Regions from separate parts of the Streptosporangium sp. NPDC050855 genome, predicted to be linked through region 1. Evidence: riboswitches for the same ligand, from Rfam matches in the RefSeq annotation. Region 1 holds a riboswitch; each other region holds the start of a gene.
The links. Region 1 has a riboswitch for S-adenosylmethionine ahead of ACIBCT_RS21990 (hypothetical protein). Riboswitches for the same ligand answer to the same signal wherever they lie in the genome.
Positions count from the first base shown of each region.

Region 2: linked by a shared signal. The riboswitch ahead of ACIBCT_RS18415 (aminotransferase class V-fold PLP-dependent enzyme) and the one ahead of ACIBCT_RS21990 (hypothetical protein) in region 1 are both predicted to bind S-adenosylmethionine.
Region 3: linked by a shared signal. The riboswitch ahead of thrC (threonine synthase) and the one ahead of ACIBCT_RS21990 (hypothetical protein) in region 1 are both predicted to bind S-adenosylmethionine.

Region 1 is NZ_JBITFY010000010.1:299,035-304,834, reverse strand. Features, by position in the region: gene ACIBCT_RS21995 (MFS transporter) at 1-918, shown strand, start outside; gene ACIBCT_RS21990 (hypothetical protein) at 1,021-2,094, opposite strand; SAM riboswitch class IV at 2,130-2,241, opposite strand; gene ACIBCT_RS21985 (DUF402 domain-containing protein) at 2,294-2,815, shown strand; gene ACIBCT_RS21980 (enoyl-CoA hydratase) at 2,976-3,749, opposite strand; gene ACIBCT_RS21975 (nitric oxide synthase oxygenase) at 3,886-5,106, opposite strand; tRNA gene ACIBCT_RS21970 (tRNA-Asn) at 5,352-5,427, opposite strand; gene ACIBCT_RS21965 (YtxH domain-containing protein) at 5,600-5,800, shown strand, end outside.
Region 2 is NZ_JBITFY010000008.1:273,951-279,750, forward strand. Features, by position in the region: gene ACIBCT_RS18405 (cytochrome P450) at 1-309, opposite strand, end outside; gene ACIBCT_RS18410 (TerC family protein) at 435-1,355, opposite strand; SAM riboswitch class IV at 1,556-1,671, shown strand; gene ACIBCT_RS18415 (aminotransferase class V-fold PLP-dependent enzyme) at 1,726-3,054, shown strand; gene ACIBCT_RS18420 (NADH-quinone oxidoreductase subunit D) at 3,072-4,268, shown strand; gene ACIBCT_RS18425 (acyltransferase family protein) at 4,286-5,545, shown strand; gene ACIBCT_RS18430 (DUF3180 domain-containing protein) at 5,657-5,800, opposite strand, start outside.
Region 3 is NZ_JBITFY010000016.1:224,022-229,821, forward strand. Features, by position in the region: gene ACIBCT_RS29385 (cold-shock protein) at 1-138, opposite strand, end outside; gene ACIBCT_RS29390 (MoaD/ThiS family protein) at 568-843, opposite strand; gene thrC (threonine synthase) at 866-2,155, opposite strand; SAM riboswitch class I at 2,170-2,310, opposite strand; gene ACIBCT_RS29400 (S1 family peptidase) at 2,550-4,169, opposite strand; gene ACIBCT_RS29405 (RNA polymerase sigma factor) at 4,463-5,020, opposite strand; gene ACIBCT_RS29410 (trehalose-6-phosphate synthase) at 5,256-5,800, shown strand, end outside.

The DNA.
Region 1 (5,800 bases):
GCCGCCCTCTCCGGCGCGGGGTCCGCCTTCTTCCTGCCCGCCACGACCGGCCTGGTGCCCGCCACCGTGGCCCCGGAGCACCTCTCCCGGGCCAACGCGCTCATGGCGATCGCCCAGCGGGGATCCATCCTGCTCGGCCCGGGGATCGCCACCGCCCTGGCGCTGACCGTCGGCGCCGGCTGGGCACTGCTCCTGGACGCGCTGACGTTCGCGGCCAGCGCGGTCCTGCTGGGCCGCCTCCGGCTCGCGCCGATCCCGCCCACGCCGCACGAGCCGTTCCTGCGGCAGCTCGCCGAGGGTTGGACGCAGATGCGACGGCACCGGTGGTACTGGACCAACCTGGTCGGCCACTCCATGTGGAACCTGAGCCGCTGCGTCCTGATCACCATCGGGCCGGTGCTCGCCGTCACCACCCTGGGCGGCGAGCTCGCCTGGGGCACGATCGTGCAGGGCGGCACGATCGGCGCCCTGGCAGGGGCGCTGCTGACCCTGCGGGTGAGGCCGAAGCGGCCCCTGGTCGTAGCCAACCTGGTGCTGGCGCTCGGCGCGCTGCCGCTCGTCCTGCTCGCCGCGGGGATGTCCGCGCCGATGGTCGCGGTGGCCTACGGGCTGATGACCGGTGGTCTGGCGCTGATGGCCCCGATGTGGGAGACCCTGGTGCAGGAGCACATCCCGGCCGAGGCGATCTCCCGGGTGTCGGCGTACGACTGGCTGCTCTCCCTCGGGCTGATGCCCCTCGGCATGGCCCTGGCCGGGCCGCTGGCCACCGCCGTGGGGACCGCCCCCACCCTGTACGGGGCGGCGGCGCTGCTGGCGGCCTCCTGCCTGGGCGTGCTGCTCCTGCCCGACATCCGCAGGCTCGGCCACCGGAGCGCGGACGCCGTTCCCGAGGCCGTGCCGAGTCACCCCGCGACGTAGCCGTGCCGCACGGGACCGGGCGGGACCCGCACGGAGAACGGGCGGGACCGCTCCCGCGGCCGTGGCGGGCGAGACCGGGGCCGCGGGGCGTGCCGTGCGGGATCAGGTGGGGTGCCGTCCCCACACCGGCGTCGTCGCGAGGATCCTGGAGTACCTCGTCTCGGTCCTGGGCGCCGGTCTCCTGCGCGGTGCCCTGGCCCACGGGTCCGCGCCGGAGGCCGGGACCGCCGTCCTGTCCGGCGACCACGCGGGCCGTCCGGTGTCGACGAGGGCCGTGGAGGTCACGGCCCCGGGGGCGGTGGGGCTCTGTGCCCGCCAGCGTCCCTCGTACCGGTCGATCACCAGGTCGGCGCCGAGGAAGACGACCACCCCGGCCTCGGCGAGGGCGCGGAGTTCCTCCAGGTACGACGCGGGCGAGCCACCGGCGACATGGTCGGAGAACTCCCGGAACCAGGGGTCGGAGACGCCGGCCTCGGCGAGGACGGCGCGGACGGAGAGCAGGGCGAGGACCATGGCGTGGTCGGCGCTGTGCGCCGGGTCGGAGCGCCGTTCCAGGTCGGCGGCGAGGTAGCCGCGCATCCACCTGCGCACCCCCGCCCGGTCGCCGAACCGGATGCCGTGCAGCGGCCGGTCGAGGCGGTCGAGGTCGAGCCGGTCGGGGTGCCGGGGGACGGCGGCGCGGACGAGCCTGCGCATCGCGGGGCTGTTCCACTCCTCGGCCGCGAAGGCCTCCTCGAACTCCTCCCAGGTCGACCGCGTCCGCTCCGGGTGGGCGGTGATGAGCTCGTGGTAGTACGCGAAGGCGAGTTCCTTGGCCACCAGGGGCCACAGGTCGCGGCGGAGGTTCCACGGCCCCGTGCCCAGCGTGCCGCGGGTGACGAAGCGCGGCACCGGCGGCTCGGCGCCGCCGAAGGGGTGGGCGAACCCGCGGTGGTGCGGCACGCCGCGCGAGGACCCCACGTGCAGCAGGGGCTCGCCTCCGCCGGGCAGGTAGACCAGCTCCCCGTCGTACCCGCGGGCGAACCGGCCGCCCCTGCCCGAGGTGAGCGGCACCAGCAGGCCGGCCAGGACCGGCCCCATCCCCTTGACGATCACCGGCTCCCCGGCCGGGACGCCGTCCGGGTCGAGGGCGAGGGGTTCGGGATGGTCGGGTTCCGGTGTGGCGCTCTGCGACATGTGGCACTCCCGTACACGTCTCGGCGGCCCGGCGGGGGCCGCGTCCGCGGCACGCCGACCGTGCCGCCGGGTTCTCCCCGGAGGCGCCCCTCGCGACGGAAGGGGCGCCGGTCAGCCGGCCGGGGTCTCACATCGACGCGTTTAACCTATTTAAAAGGTAGGAAATGCATGGATCATTGTCAAGCCCTACTGTCGAAGGATGTCCTACGAGATCGTGAACGTGGTCTACCGCAAGTACGACGGATCGCTGCACTGGCACCACCGCGGCCTGCTGCTCGGCGAGGACGAGCACGGGGTCTGGACGGGCTGCGTGGCCGGCTCCAGCGGCCACAAGGGGGACGGCCCCGCCGTCGCCTGGCCGCAGCCCTTCGTGATGCTCTTCCCCCGCGACGCCTGGTGGACGGCCGCCTTCAACGCCGCCCCGAACAAGCACGAGATCTACTGCGACATCTCCACGGTGCCCGAGTGGCGCGACGGCGAGGTCACCATGATCGACCTCGACCTCGACGTGATCCGGACCCGCCGTGACGTGCTCAGGGGCCGCACCAGGCGGATCTTCCTGGACGACGAGGACGAGTTCGAGGAGCACCGGATCCGGTACGCGTACCCGCCCGACGTGGTGCAGAACGCCCGTGACTCGGCCGCCTGGCTGATGAAGGCCGTCACCGCAGGAACCCCTCCCTTCGGTGCCGCCCCGCACTGGCTCTCCCTGGTCACCTGAGCCCGCCGGAGCCGTACGACCCGGCAGGGCCGGCACGACCCGCCGGGGCCCGTACGACCCAGGGCCCGTGCGACCTGGTGGAACACCCGCACGACCGCGCGGGCCCGCACGACCGCGCGGGCCCGTCCACGGCAGGGCTCCGTCCACGGCGCGGGCCCGTCTACAGCGGCGGGAACGCCGGGGCGCGGCGCTCGACGAAGCTGGCCACGCCCTCCACGAAGTCCGGGCGGGTGAAGGACTCGGCCATCAGGCGGACGGCCGCCGACTCCGAGGACTCCAGGCTCTGCTGCCAGTCGCCCCAGACCTGCCGCTTGATCACCGCCATCGAGGCCGGTGAGCTGTGGGTCGCCAGCTCCCGGGCGTAGGCCATGGTCTCCTCCATCAGGCGCTCCCCGGGCACCGACCGGACGGCCAGCCCCAGCTCGCGGGCCTCGGCCCCGGTGAAGGTACGGCCCGACAGCAGCAGGTCCATGGCCGCGGCCTGGCCGGCCAGGCGCGGCAGGATCCACGACAGGCCGTACTCGGCGACCAGTCCGCGGCGGGCGAACGCGGTGGTCCACTTGGCCTCGTCCGCGGTGAAGACCAGGTCGCAGACCAGGGCGTGGACCATGCCGAGCCCGGCGCAGGCACCGTTGACGGCGGCGATGACCGGCTTGCGGATCGTGGTCGGGAAGGTGGTGGGACGCCGGTCGGGCTCCCCGGAGTAGGAGCCGTCCTGGATGGCGGTGAGCGTCCGGAAGTCCGCGCCCGCGCAGAACCCCCGTCCCGCCCCGGTGACGACGATCACCCGGACCTCGGGGTCCTTCTCGGCGTCGGCCAGCTGGTCGAAGTAGCGCCTGCCCATCTCGTCGGTCCAGGCGTTCAGCCGGTCCGGCCGGTTGAACGTCAGGGTGAGCACGCCCCCCTCGACCGACGACAGCACCAGGTCGAGCATTCCGCCTCCCTCCGGGGAGCCCTCGGGGCACCCGCGTCAGAACCTCCGTCCCGAGGTTACAGAATATCGTTCTACACCTTTTCCCGCCCCGGCGTCAGCAGGGGCGGGGGTCTCCGGAGGGAGGACGGGTCGGTGATCAGCTTCCCGGTCCGCCGGGGCGGCCGAGACCGCGCTCCAGGGAGTCGGGGTGGTGGACGAAGTTCGGCGTCAGCCGCCTGTCCTCGTAGTAGCGGTGGAACACCGGCGTGGCCGAGGCCGACATCGGCGGAACGATCCAGCTCCAGTCGGCCGGGCAGACCCTCCCGGCCTTCTCCTCGCGCTCCAGGTGCATCAGGAAGCGCCGGGACTCGGTGTGGTGGTCGGTCATCGTCACCCCGGCCCGCTCGAAGGAGTGCAGCACCGCCGCGTTCAGCTCCACCATGGCGTAGTCCCGCCACAGCGAGCGGTCGGTGCCGGTGTTCAGGCCCAGGCGCCGGGCGATCAACGGTGTCAGGTCGTAGCGGTCGGTGTCGGCCAGGTTGCGGGCGCCGATCTCGGTGCCCATGTACCAGCCGTTGAACGGCGCCGCCCGGTAGCAGACCCCGCCGATCTCCAGGCACATGTTCGAGATCACCGGTACGGCGTGCCAGCGCAGTCCCAGCTCCTCGAACCAGGCGTGGACCGGGTGCGAGAGCGCGACCTCCAGGACGGCGTCGCCGGGCAGCGTGGACAGCAGCGGCGGCCCCTCCCCCACCGAGATCGCCAGCGGCAGGACGTCGAACGGGCTCCCGGGACCGCCCGGCCAGCCCAGCTCGCGCAGCATCTCGGTGAAGGCGACGTAGCGCGGGTCCCCGACGACGGACCCGTCCGCCGTCCGGTAACCGGCGTACCGGATCAGTTGCTCGTTCCAGATCCGGGGCCCGGGGACGCCCGGCCGCTCCTGGGGGAACACGGTGATCGTCGGGCGGATCCTGCGGGCCGGCGCCGCGTCCCGCAGGTGGTTCACGCACTCGACCGCGATGCCCTCGGCCGTGGTGACGTACCGCCGGTCGCGCACCCGTAGCGAGCGCCAGTACAGCCGGCCGATGCACCTGCCGCTGTTGCGCCAGGCCACCCTGGCGCCGAAGACCAGCTCGCTGGGAGTGTGCGTGTACGTGCCGGTCCGGGCGATCTCCTGCCGGACCTCGCGCAGGCGCTCCCGCGGGTCACCTGCCCCGGGATTCTCCGCGTGGAACAACCTCAGATAGTCCTCGGCCGCGGCCTCCACATCGGCCGCGGCCCTCTCGTCGGCCGGGGTCCGCGCGACGGCAGGGGGCGCCTCGGGGACGACATGGACCGGATCCGGGGCATGACGCCGGGACCTTCGCCAGGTGAGCACAGCAAAACCACCCAATGTGGCTCACGGGCACGACGGCCGTTCCGGGCGGCACGGTGCCCTGAACGCGGCGGCCCTTCCCCGCTGCGATCGGTGTGGTCCGCGGCAGCCGCGCGCCGGTCCATCCGCTGCGATCACGGGGCCCGGGCACGGCGATCTCATTTTCTGTGATTCGCCGTGCTTTGTCCGCTGAATCGGGATACGAGACGCCGAAGGCCCCGGAAGCGGGGCTTCCGGGGCCTTCGTGATGGCTCCCGCGATAGGACTCGAACCTATAACCTGCCGGTTAACAGCCGGCTGCTCTGCCGATTGAGCTACACGGGATCGCGCTTTGCGCTGGTCGGAGCGGATGTTCCCCGTTCCTTGCGGCGCAGGAATAGATTAGCGCACTCCATGGGTGTGTGTCGCATCGATACTCCGGGGTAGGGGCGGGACGAGTGGCGATCCGCAGGTGATCGCATCACGGGGTCCGGCGGAACAGCTTGTGGAGGTGGACATGCGTTATCGGATGATGTTCTGTGTGGGATTCGCGGCCGGGTACGTCCTGGGGAGCCGTGCCGGACGGGAGCGTTACGAGCAGATCAAGCGGATGGCCCAGCGGGTCTCCGACAACCCGTCCGTGCAGGAGACCGCCGGTCTGGTGGGCGCCAAGGTCTCCAGGGCCACCGGCGTGGCGAAGGACAAGGTCAGTGACGTG
Region 2 (5,800 bases), on a different contig from region 1:
CTTCGACACCAGCCGCCTGAGCCGGGTGTGCACGGGCGGCTCGACGTCGAGCATGCCCGCTCTGATCACCCGCCAGAAGGGGTCCTGGAACTCGGGGTCGTCCGGCCTGCCGAACTCGGCGTGGGTGGCCACGTGCAGGTAGGAGCGGCCGAGCCTGCGGTCGCGCAGCAGCGCGTTGACGTCGGCGTGCCGGGCGACGAGCCACTGGCCGGTCGGCTCGAAGAAATCGACCGGCCGCTCCCGTCGCAGTTCGTCGTAGGCGTCGTACGGGTGGGCGACGAATTCCGGATTCCAGGGATCAAAGCGCACGTGAGCATCGTAATCCCCCACCTGGAGACCGGGCCGGTCCCCCGATACCACCGGCCCGGTCTCACCCGCCCCGCTCACCCGGCTGCGCTCACCCGGGCGGCCGTCCACCGGCCGCCCGCCCGGCTTCACGCGGGACGATCCGTCCCGTCCGGTCGCGCGTCGGTCCCGGTCCCGGCTCCGGTCACGGTCCCGGACCCGGTTCCCGTCCCGGCTCCGGAATGCGTACCGGCCTCCGCCGCGGACTCCGGGTGTCCCCGCGTCCCGGACACGGCCGGCTCGCCCTCCCGCGAGGAGGCGTCCGGCTCGGCCTGGTAGCGGGAGTGCAGCTCGACCGGCTTCTGTGCCGTCTTGCGGCGCATCCGGATGTTCAGCAGCTCCACCAGCAGCGAGAAGGCCATCGCGAAGTAGATGTAGCCCTTGGGGATGTGCTGCTCGAAGCCCTCGGCGATCAGCACGACGCCGATCAGCACCAGGAAGGACAGCGCGAGCATCTTGATGCTCGGGTGCTGGTCCACGAAGCGGCTGATCGGACCGGAGGCGAACAGCATCACCAGGACCGCGACGATGACGGCCGCGATCATGACGCCCAGCTCGTCCACCATGCCGACCGCGGTGATCACCGAGTCGAGCGAGAAGACGATGTCGAGGATCATGATCTGAATGATCACGGAGGCGTAGGAGGAGGCCATCCTGCCCCCGCCGTGGCCTGAGTCGCCCTCCAGGCTGCCGTGCATCTCGTGGACGCTCTTGGCCAGCAGGAACAGGCCGCCCAGTATCAGGATCAGATCCCGCCCGGATATCCCCTGCCCGAACACCTCGAAGAACGGCTCGGTGAGCCTGACCACCCACGCGAGCGCCACCAGCAGGGCGAGGCGGCTGAGCAGGGCCACGAGGAGACCCAGCCTGCGCGCCCGGTCCCGCTGCTCGGGAGGGAGCCTGCTCACCAGGATCGAGATGAAGATGATGTTGTCGATCCCCAGCACGATCTCCAGAGCGACAAGGGTGAAGAACCCTATCCATATCTCCGGGTTGGTCACCCAGTCCATTGCTTCCTCCTTTGTCGGCCCGCGGGGGAACAGAGCCGGCCGGCGGCCAGAACGGTTCTTCGGCTGACTCCCAGGACGACCGGGAGCCTCCAGGAGTTCCTTGCGGGCCCTTCCGTGTCGAAAGTCACCCCAGGTGCCGACTCGCGGCGCGTGCCCGGACTTGCGAAAGGGCGGCGGCCGTCGGTTATAGTTCCCCCGTAGGTCATGAGTGCCAGTGACAAGCCCCGGCTCGCTGGCCGGCAACCCTCGCGTCCGCGGCGGGGTGCCCCGGGTGAGGACCTGGTCCGGCACGAGGTGTGCCGGGCAAGCGCGGGCTTCGGGTGCCTATGTCTCATGGGTCGAGGTCCGATGACCTCGAAGGAGCACCGGCATGTCCACCCTGACGATCTTCGCCTCCACCACCGCTTCCGCCACGGACGCCCCCACGGCCCACGCGGGCGCCACCCCGGCGGCTCCGGCCACCGCGACCGGCGGACGGCCGATCCCCGCCGTGCTCGGCTCGGACCTGGAGGTCCCGGTGAAGGGCGGCAGGCTCGTCCGCTACGCCAACCTCGACTACGCCGCCAGCGCCCCCTGTCTGGAGCCGGTCAGCGCCGCCGTCGCCGCCGCGCTCCCGGCCTACTCCAGCGTCCACCGCGGCGCCGGGTACGCGTCCCAGCTGACCACGGCCCGCTACGAGCAGGCCCGGCACACGGTGCGCGCCTTCGTCGGAGCCCGCCCGCACGACTCGGTGATCTTCACCCGCAACACCACCGACGCGACCAACCTGCTGGCCCGGAGCCTGCCCGAGGGGACCACCGCGGTGGTCTTCGACACCGAGCACCACGCCTCGCTGCTGCCCTGGGACCGCGCGGTGCGGCTGCCGGTGCCGGCGTTCCCCGGCGAGGCCGTCCGCGCCGCCGACGAGGCCCTGTCCTCGATCGAGGGCCCGGCGCTGCTGGTGGTGACCGCCGCCTCCAACGTCACCGGCGAGCTCTGGCCGATCGCCGCGCTGGCCCACATCGCGCACCGCTACGGCGCGCGCATCCTGGTCGACGCCGCGCAGCTCGTCCCGCACCGCCGCCTCAACCTGACCGCGCTCGACCTGGACTACGTGGTCTTCTCCGGCCACAAGCTCTACGCCCCCTTCGGCACGGGCGCGCTGGTCGGCCGCTCCGACTGGCTGGCCGACGCCGAGCCGTACCTGCGGGGCGGTGGCGCGGTGAGGGCCGTCACCGACGACGGGGCCGAGTGGCACGACGACCCCGAGGCCCGGCACGAGGCCGGCACCCCGAACGTGCTGGGCGCCGTCGCCCTGGCCGCGGCCTGCGACGCCCTGTCCGCCACCGGCTGGACCCCGCTGATCCGCGAGGAGGAGCGCCTGCTCACCCGGCTGCGCGCGGGCCTGGCCTCGATCCCCGGCGTGCACGAGCTCTCCCTGTGGGGCCCGGACCACCCGCGCGTCGGCATCGTCTCCTTCGTGGTGGACGGCCTCACCGCCCGCGAGGTCGCCGAGACCCTCTCGGGTGACCACGGCATCGGCGTCCGCGACGGCAAGTTCTGCGCCCACCCCTTCGTCCGCCACCTGCTGGGCGCCAAGGACGGCGGCTGCGACGACGTCACCGCCTCGGCGGTACGCGCCTCCATCGGCATCGGCACGACCGAGGAGCACGTGGACCGGCTGATCGGCGCCCTGCGGGATCTTGCCTCGCGCCCGTGACGTGACAGCATGGACCCATGACCGAACCTCGTGCCGAAGGCGCTCCCCGTGAGCTGAGCGTGGGGATGGGGGCGGGGGCCGCCGCCGTGGGCGGCGCGCACGGCAAGGAACTCGCGACCGAGGACATGATCCTCAACATCGGGCCGCAGCACCCCTCCACGCACGGCGTGCTGCGGTTGCGGCTCACCCTGGACGGGGAGCGGATCGGCTCGGCCGAGCCGATCGTGGGCTACATGCACCGGGGCGCGGAGAAGCTGTTCGAGGTGCGCGACTACCGGCAGATCATCGTGCTGGCCAACCGGCACGACTGGCTGTCGGCGTTCGCCAACGAGCTGGGCGTCGTGCTCGCGGTGGAGCGGATGCTCGGCATGGAGGTGCCGGTCAGGGCGGTCTGGACGCGCACCCTGCTGGCCGAGCTCAACCGGGTGCTCAGCCACCTGATGTTCCTCGGCTCCTACCCGCTGGAGCTCGGCGCGATCACGCCGGTCTTCTACGCGTTCCGGGAGCGCGAGACCCTGCAGGCCGTGATGGAGGAGATCTCCGGCGGGCGCATGCACTACATGTTCAACCGGGTCGGGGGCCTCAAGGAGGAGCTGCCCGAGGGGTGGACGGGCCGGGTCTCGACGGCCGTGGCCGACGTGCGCCGGAGACTGCCCGACATCGAGGACCTGATCGCCGGGAACGAGATCTTCCTCGCCCGTACCCGCGGGGTGGGCGTCCTGGACCGAGAGACGATCATGCAGTACGGCGTGAGCGGCCCGATCGCCCGCGCCTCCGGCGTCGACATGGACCTGCGCAGGGACGAGCCCTACCTCGCCTACGGCGAGCTGCCGGTGAAGGTCGTCACTCGCTCGGCCGGGGACTGCCACGCCCGGTTCGAGGTGCTGCTGGAGCAGGTGAAGGTGTCCCTGGAGCTGGCCGACGCCTGCGTCGAGCGGCTCCGCGACCTGCCCCCGGGGCCGATCAACCAGCGCCTGCCCAAGGTGCTCAAGGTCCCCGAGGGCCACACCTACGCGTGGACGGAGAACCCGCTCGGCGTCAACGGCTACTACCTGGTCTCGCGCGGGGAGAAGACGCCGTGGCGGTTGAAGCTCCGCTCGGCCTCCTTCAACAACGTCCAGGTGCTCCGCGAGCTGCTCCCGGGTCATCTGGTGCCCGACATGGTCGCCATCCTGGGCTCGATGTTCTTCGTCGTCGGCGACATCGACAAGTGAGGGACGGCCCGGAACACATGATCGAACCCGCCCGGGACGGGGAGCGGACGAGCTCCCCCTCGGACACCCCCGGCCCTCCCGCGGACGCCCCGGACTCCCCCGGCACCCACGGCTCCCCCGACACCTCCGGCTCTCCCGCGGACATGCCCGCCGGCACCGCGGGCGCCTCCGGCCCCGCCACCCCGCAGGACCGGCCCCCCCTGCGGCGGGACCGGTACGTCGACTGGCTGCGCGCGGTCAGCCTGGTCGTCGTGGTGGTCTGGCACTGGGCGTTCACCATCCTGGAGTGGGGACCGGACGGCCCCTCGCCGACGAGCCCGCTGGGCTTCACCTCGGGCCTGTGGATCCTGACCTGGCTGCTGCAGGTGCTGCCGCTCTTCTTCTACGTGGGCGGGCACGTCCACCTGCTGTCGTGGAACCGCGCCCGCGAGCGCGGGGTCGGCATCGGCGCCTTCGTGTGGCGGCGCATCCGCAGCCTCGCGATCCCGGCACTGGCGCTGGCCGGGACCTGGGCCGTGCTGGGCGCGTTCGTGACGTGGGCGTTCGGCATCGGCTGGATGGACCGCGTGGTGCTGCTCGTCATCAGCCCGCTCTGGTTCATCGGCGTCTACCTCGTGCTGATCGCCCTGCTCCCGGTCGCGCTCTGGCTGCACCGGCGCTACGACGTGCTGGCGCTGATCTGGTTGGCGGGGGCGGCCCTCGTCGTCGACGTGCTGCGGCTGCGCTACGGGTACGAGGCCGCGGGCTGGCTCAACATGATCATCGTCTGGGGGCTGGCCCACCAGGCCGGGTTCTTCTACGACCGGGTGGTGGCGCTGCCCCGACGCTTCGACGCGGCGATCCTGTGGACCGGGCTGTTCTCCCTGTTCGGCCTGGTCTACTCGGGGATCTACCCGGGCTCGATGGTGGGCGTGCCCGGCGACAAGCTCTCCAACATGGCGCCGCCCACGTTCGTCATCGTGGCACTGCTGATCTTCCAGATCGGCCTGGTGGAGGTGGTGAGGCCGTCCATGGAGCGCCTCCTCGCCCGCCCCCGGTGGCAGGGCGTGAACGAGACCGTCAACCGGTTCGCGCTCCCGCTGTTCCTCTTCCACACCACGGGCATGGCGATCTGGGTGGCGCTGACCTGGTGGCTGGCGGGCGGCAGGCCGGCCGCCCTGGTCCGGCCCGACCTGTCCTGGTGGCTGGAGCGGCCCCTGGCCGTCGCCGGGGCGCTGGTGTGCACGCTCCCGGTCATCATGCTCTTCGGGCGCAGATGGGCCGCGAGACGGCACTAGCGGCCCCGCCGTCGCCTCCGCGGCCGGTTCCCGGCACCCGTACCGGGCCCGCCGGGACGCGCCGGCGGTCGCGGGCGGGGGACCCGGTGCCCCCGTGCCCCGGTGCCCGCGTCAGCGCTCGTCGTCGGAGGGGTCCTTGGGCACCTTGCAGCAGTGCTCCAGGTACAGGGCCGCGCAGACCAGCAGCACGCAGGCCAGCGTCGACCCGCCGGTGATGAAGAAGTCCCGGCGGGGAACCTCCTGGTCCAGCAGCGT
Region 3 (5,800 bases), on a different contig from region 1:
CCGCTGGCCCTGCTCCAGTGCCCGGTAGCCGTCCATCATGATCGCGGAGTAATGGACGAACACATCCTTACCACCGTCTACCGCGATGAAGCCGTAGCCCTTGTCCGCGTTGAACCATTTGACGGTGCCCTGCGCCACTTGTGACTCCTCTTACTGGTCTTTAGGACGACGCCCATTCCTCTCGCGAAGTCCTCAATCTTCGGGCGAACTTCGCCACGTCGATCGCCCTCGACCATACCTGTGAGAAGTGGTCGAGCAACAGAGTCAAGCACCAAACTACCCGTTTACGCGAGTTTTCCGTACGAGAACATAGTTTGACTATCACTAGTAGTTAGTTTAAATTTGTACGATCTCTTCATACGCAAGGAATATGAGTCCGGGTCATAAAAAACGACACCCGCGCGGCCTGAGCCGTGCGGGTGTCGTGGGGAGATGTCGATGGCGAACGGGGCCGGGCCCCGAGCCCACCGGCGGTCCGGACGGGCCCGCAGGGGCCGGCCCGGGGCGGGTCGGGGACGACGTGACGGCGCGGGAGCGCCGGGACCGGGACGCCGGGTGGGCGGCGGTTCAGCCCCCGGCCACCGCCGGGATGATGGAGATCTGCGCGCCCGAGGGCGTGGCCGTGTCCAGGTTCTCGGCGAAGCGGACGTCCTCGTCGCCAACGTAGACATTGACAAAACGGCGAATCTTACCCGTTTCATCAAGGATTCGGGCACCGATCCCCGGGAAGTCCGCGTCCAGCTTCTGCAGAACTTCGCGCAGGGTCTCACCCTCCGCGCTCACCTCGGCGGCACCACCGGTGTACGTCCGGAGAATCGTCGGAATCCGCACAGAAACGCTCATAGTTCGGTACCTTTCACGGTTTTCAGGCGATGGCCGCACGGAATGCGTCAAGGGAGGGCCGGATGACCGCGGTGGGACGCGCCTCGGAGGCCACCGCGTCCAGGGTCTTGAGGCCGTCCCCGGTGTTGAGCACCACGGTCTCCGCGTCGGGGTCGAGCGTGCCCGAGGCGACCAGCTTGCGGAGCACGCCGACGGTGACGCCACCGGCGGTCTCGGCGAAGACGCCCTCGGTCCTGGCCAGCAGCCGGATCGCGTCGACGATCTCGGCGTCGGTCACGTCCTCGACGGCGCCACCGGTACGGCGGGCGATGTCCAGGACGTAGGGGCCGTCGGCCGGGTTGCCGATCGCCAGCGACTTGGCGATGGTGTCCGGCTTGACCGGGCGGATCACGTCGTGACCGGCCTTGTAGGCCGCCGAGACCGGCGAGCACCCCTCGGCCTGGGCGGCGAAGATCTTGTACGGGGTGTCCTCGACGAGCCCGAGCCGGATCAGCTCCTTGAACCCCTTGTCGATCTTCGTGAGCTGGGAGCCCGAGGCCACCGGGACGATGATCTGGTCGGGGATGCGCCAGCCGAGCTGCTCGGCGATCTCGTAGGCCAGCGTCTTGGAGCCCTCGGCGTAGTACGGCCGCAGGTTGACGTTGACGAAGCCCCACTTCTCGCCCAGCTCGTCGCCGATGAGCTCGGAGCAGAAGCGGTTCACGTCGTCGTAGGTGCCCTCGATGCCCACCAGCCTGCCGCCGTACACGGAGGCCATGACGATCTTGGCCTGCTCCAGGTTCGAGGGGATGAACACGCAGGAGTCCAGCCCGGCCCGCGCGGCGGCGGCGGCCACGGCACCGGCCAGGTTGCCGGTGGAGGAGCAGGACAGGGTGTGGAAGCCGAAGGTGCGGGCCGCCTCCACGGCGATGGCCACCACGCGATCCTTGAAGGAGTGCGTGGGGTTGCCCGAGTCGTCCTTCACGTGCAGCGAGCGGATACCGAGCTCGCGAGCCAGGTTCCGGGCGTTGACGAGCTTGGTCCAGCCGGGTGCCATGTTGGGCTTGGAGGCCACGTCGGCCGGGACCGGCAGCAGTGAGCGGTAGCGCCAGATGTTGTCCGGCCCCTCGGCGATCTGCTCCCGGGTCACGCGCCCGAAGTCGTAGGCGATCTCGAGGGGCCCGAAACATTCGATGCACGCGAAGCTCGGGCCGAGGTCGTAGCGGGCACCGCACTCGCGACAGGACAGGGCCACGGCGGGGCCGAAGCTTCCGCCCGCGTCCTGCTGGGCGGGCGAGGTGACGGTGATGTTCTCAGTGGTTGCGAGCGCCATGAAGCGAGGCCTTTCCCTCATCTTCGTCTGCGACCACCCTGGTCACAGACCGGAATTGGCACCTGTCCCGGCCGACCTCGTCAGATCACGAGTCTTGAACCGGGAGGGTTGCCGGGGCTTCGCAGGGCCGGTCCCTCCACCCCTCTGGATGAGCACGTATTCAGTTGTCGACCTGATGCGCAGGTCTCCAGCACTCTACCCCGCCACCCCGCCGTCCCGGCAAGCCGTCTCACCGTATGAGACATGGCGTGTTACCTGCCGGACAGGGACATCGGCGGGGGTGTGGTCACCGGCCCTGACGCCGACCCGGGACCGGGCCGGCGTCAGGGCCGGGACCGTGCCGGAGGCCTGACGCCCGGCCGGACACCGGACTTCCCGAAGACGGCCGCTCAGGTCAGGGCGCGCTGCGGACCGAGAGCGGGGACGGCGCCCTGAGCCCCACGGTGTAGGCGCCGGAACCGGCCACGCTCGCCACCCGGTAGCGGTAGAAACCGGGCGTCCCGGTGTAGGTGATCTTCTCGTCGGGGCCGGCGCTCCTGGAGGAGGCGACGACCCGCCAGGCGGAGCGGCTCCACTTCTGCAGGTACAGGTCGAAGTCCGCGCCGGCGGGGCCGTCCAGGCACCCGAAGTGGTTCCCGGGAATGCCCGCCCGGTAGTAGACGCTCCTGGGGTGGTAGACGGACCTCCCGGCGGCCAGCGCGCCGGTGAAGGTGGTGGGATAGCCGGTGCAGGTGCCGGTGGTCGGCGGCGGCGGATTGCCCGCCGTGGTCCTCAGGGCCAGGCCGTAGGCGGTGAGGATCTCGGCGATCGGCTGGAAGTAGGTGACGCCTCCCGAGGCGCAGTCGCCCGAGCCTCCGGAGGTGACGCCCTGGGCCTGGTCGATGGCGATGAACGAGCCGCCCGAGTCGCCGGGCTCGGCGCAGACGCTGGTACGGGTCAGCTCCAGGACGGCGCCCTGGGGGTAGGTGACGCTGGCGTCGCGCTGCTGGATGAGGCCGCAGTACCAGTCGGTGGTGGAGCCCGACCGGCAGACCGAGGCCCCCTCGATGGCGACCCGGGCCCCGGCGACGGGGACGATGCCGCCCTCGCCGTTGTCCACACCGGCGACGGCCGTCCAGGCGGCGTTGGTGGCCACCCAGGCGTAGTCGCTGCCCGGGAAGACCGACCCCTGGAAGACCCCCTGGGCCTGGCGGTTGAACCCGAGGGTGGGCGCGCCCTGCCTGCCGCAGTGACCGGCGGTGACGAACCCCTGCTGGTTCCCCTTGAGGACGGAGAAGCCGACCGAGCAGCGGTTGACGGTGTTGATGTAGTAGGCGTTTCCGCCGACCAGGTCGTACAGCGGCAACGGCGCCTCGGTGGAGGGCAGTACGATCACGGCGGTCTGGTCGAGACCGGAGGACTCGATGATGTTCTCGGTCTGGTCCGGCCGCGGGGCCAGCACGACCACCTTGTTCCGCTTGACGTCGATGTAGCGGACGCTGGAGACCAGCGGCTGCGGCGGCAGGGTGGCGTCGAGCTTCGCCTTGATGGCGGACAGCTCCGTCAGCGACGTGGGAACGATCTCGGCCTGCGCGCCCGCGGCCAGGATCTGGGGGATGTCGGCGGCCCTGGTGCTGGCCACCACCAGGGTGTGCGCGGTCTTGGCCCGCAGCCAGGCGCCGCCGAAGCGGTCACCGAGCCTCCTGCTCATCTGCTCGGCGATCGGGATCAGCCGGGCCTCGTTGAGCAGCCGGGTCTCGGCCTCGGCCCGGGTCAGGCCCAGGTCGCGCTGGAGCGCCTCGAGCATGCCCGGTGGCGGCGCCGCGGCCCTCGCGCCCCCGGGAACCGTCACACCCGGCGTCCCGGCCCTGGAAGGCGTTCCCGGTGTCTTCGTCGCGATCGGTACGGCGGGCCCGACCGGCTCGGCCGCCCCGGGCCCGCCCGTCCGGGGGTCGGCGTCCGCCGGAGCGGCGGCCAGGGTGAGCGCGGTGATCGCCAGGACGCATCCGGCGGTGACGGCGTGTCTGCGGGACATGTGGGTCTCTCCTCGACCTCGGCTTCCGGAGCTGAGGGGGGAGATCGCCCCATGTCACCGACGGCCTGATGACGCGGGCACCGGGCCGGGTGACGCGGACGGGGCCACCCTAATCCAGCCGTCACCGGTCAAGGCCGCAGAAGCCGCACGCCACGCGGACGACCCTCGTTGAGGGGCGGGAGGCGACGGGCCGGAGCCGGCCGGAGGCGACCGGCCGGCCCGCAAGGAGCCGGTCGGAAGGAGACGGCCGAAGAAGGGCGGGCCGAAGAGAGGACGGGCCGGAGAAGGACGGGTCAGAGACCGTAGGCCTCCCCCAGGGCCCCCTGGACGTACTTGCGGGCCTGGTGGATCCGCGACTTGGCGGTGCCCAGCGGGATGCCGAGCTGCTCGGCCACCTCGTTGTAGTCGAGCTGGCAGATGTCACGCAGCACCAGAGCCTGCGCCAGGTCGGGCTTCTCGGCCTCCAGCGCCTCCATCGCGTCGAGCAGGTCGAGCCGGGATCCGGCGATCACGCTCACCCGGGCGACGTCCGGCTTCTGCAGGGGGAGCTCGTCCGAGCTCTGCTCGGCGGCGCGGCGCTTCAGCGATCGGTAGGTGGTCCTGGCGCAGTTGGCGGTCACGATGTGCAGCCAGGTGCTGAACCGGGCGCGACCCTCGAAGCGGCCGATGTTGCGGGCCACCGCCAGCAGGGTGTCCTGGCAGGCCTCCTCGGCGTCCTGGCGGTAGGGGAGGATGCGGCCGCAGTGCCGCAGCACGGCGGGCTCGATGCGCTTCAGCAGCTCGCCGAGCGCGCGGTGGTCACCGAGGGCGGCCTGCCGGGCCAGTTCCTCGGTCGTCTCGTCCAGCGCCATCACGGGCCCCCATCAGCGGTCACGGTCGCTGGACATCCTACGGTCGTAGATGACAGACGTTCACCGTCGATCGCGCCATAAAAGCGGGTAAAACCCATGAACACAAACCGACCGGCTGACAAGAGCTGACACAATCCGACGAACGCCATTCTTCCCTCTCCGGAAGAGGAGGCGTCCCGGGAAGGTGCCGGTTAACCTTCAGGACAGGCGTGTCCCTAGCCAGTGAAGGGATCTGATGAAAGCGATCCTGGTGGCCTCCAACCGGGGCCCCGTCTCCTTCACCCTCTCCGAGGACGGCTCCCTGTCCATGCGCAGGGGAGGAGGCGGCCTGGTGTCGGGGCTGTCGGCGGTCGCCAGGGACATGGGCGCCCTGTGGGTCTGCGCGGCACTGTCCGACGGCGACCGGGGCGCGGTGCGGCTGGCGCCCGGCGGCCGGCTCGACCAGGCGGGCTACGACACCGGGGCGCTGCGGATGCTCGACATCCCCCCGACGACCTTCCACCGCGCCTACAACGCGGTGGCCAACTCCACCCTCTGGTTCGTCCACCACCTCCTCTACGACACCCCCAACATGCCGCACTTCGACGCCAGGTTCCGCCGGGAGTGGGAGTCGTACCAGGCCTACAACGAGGCGTTCGCCATGGCGCTGGCCGAGGAGGCCCCGCACGAGGCGCGGGTGATGGTGCAGGACTACCACCTCAGCCTGGTCCCGGCCATGCTCCGGGGCGAGCGGCCCGACCTGCGGGTGGCGCACTTCTCGCACACCCCCTGGGCCCCGCC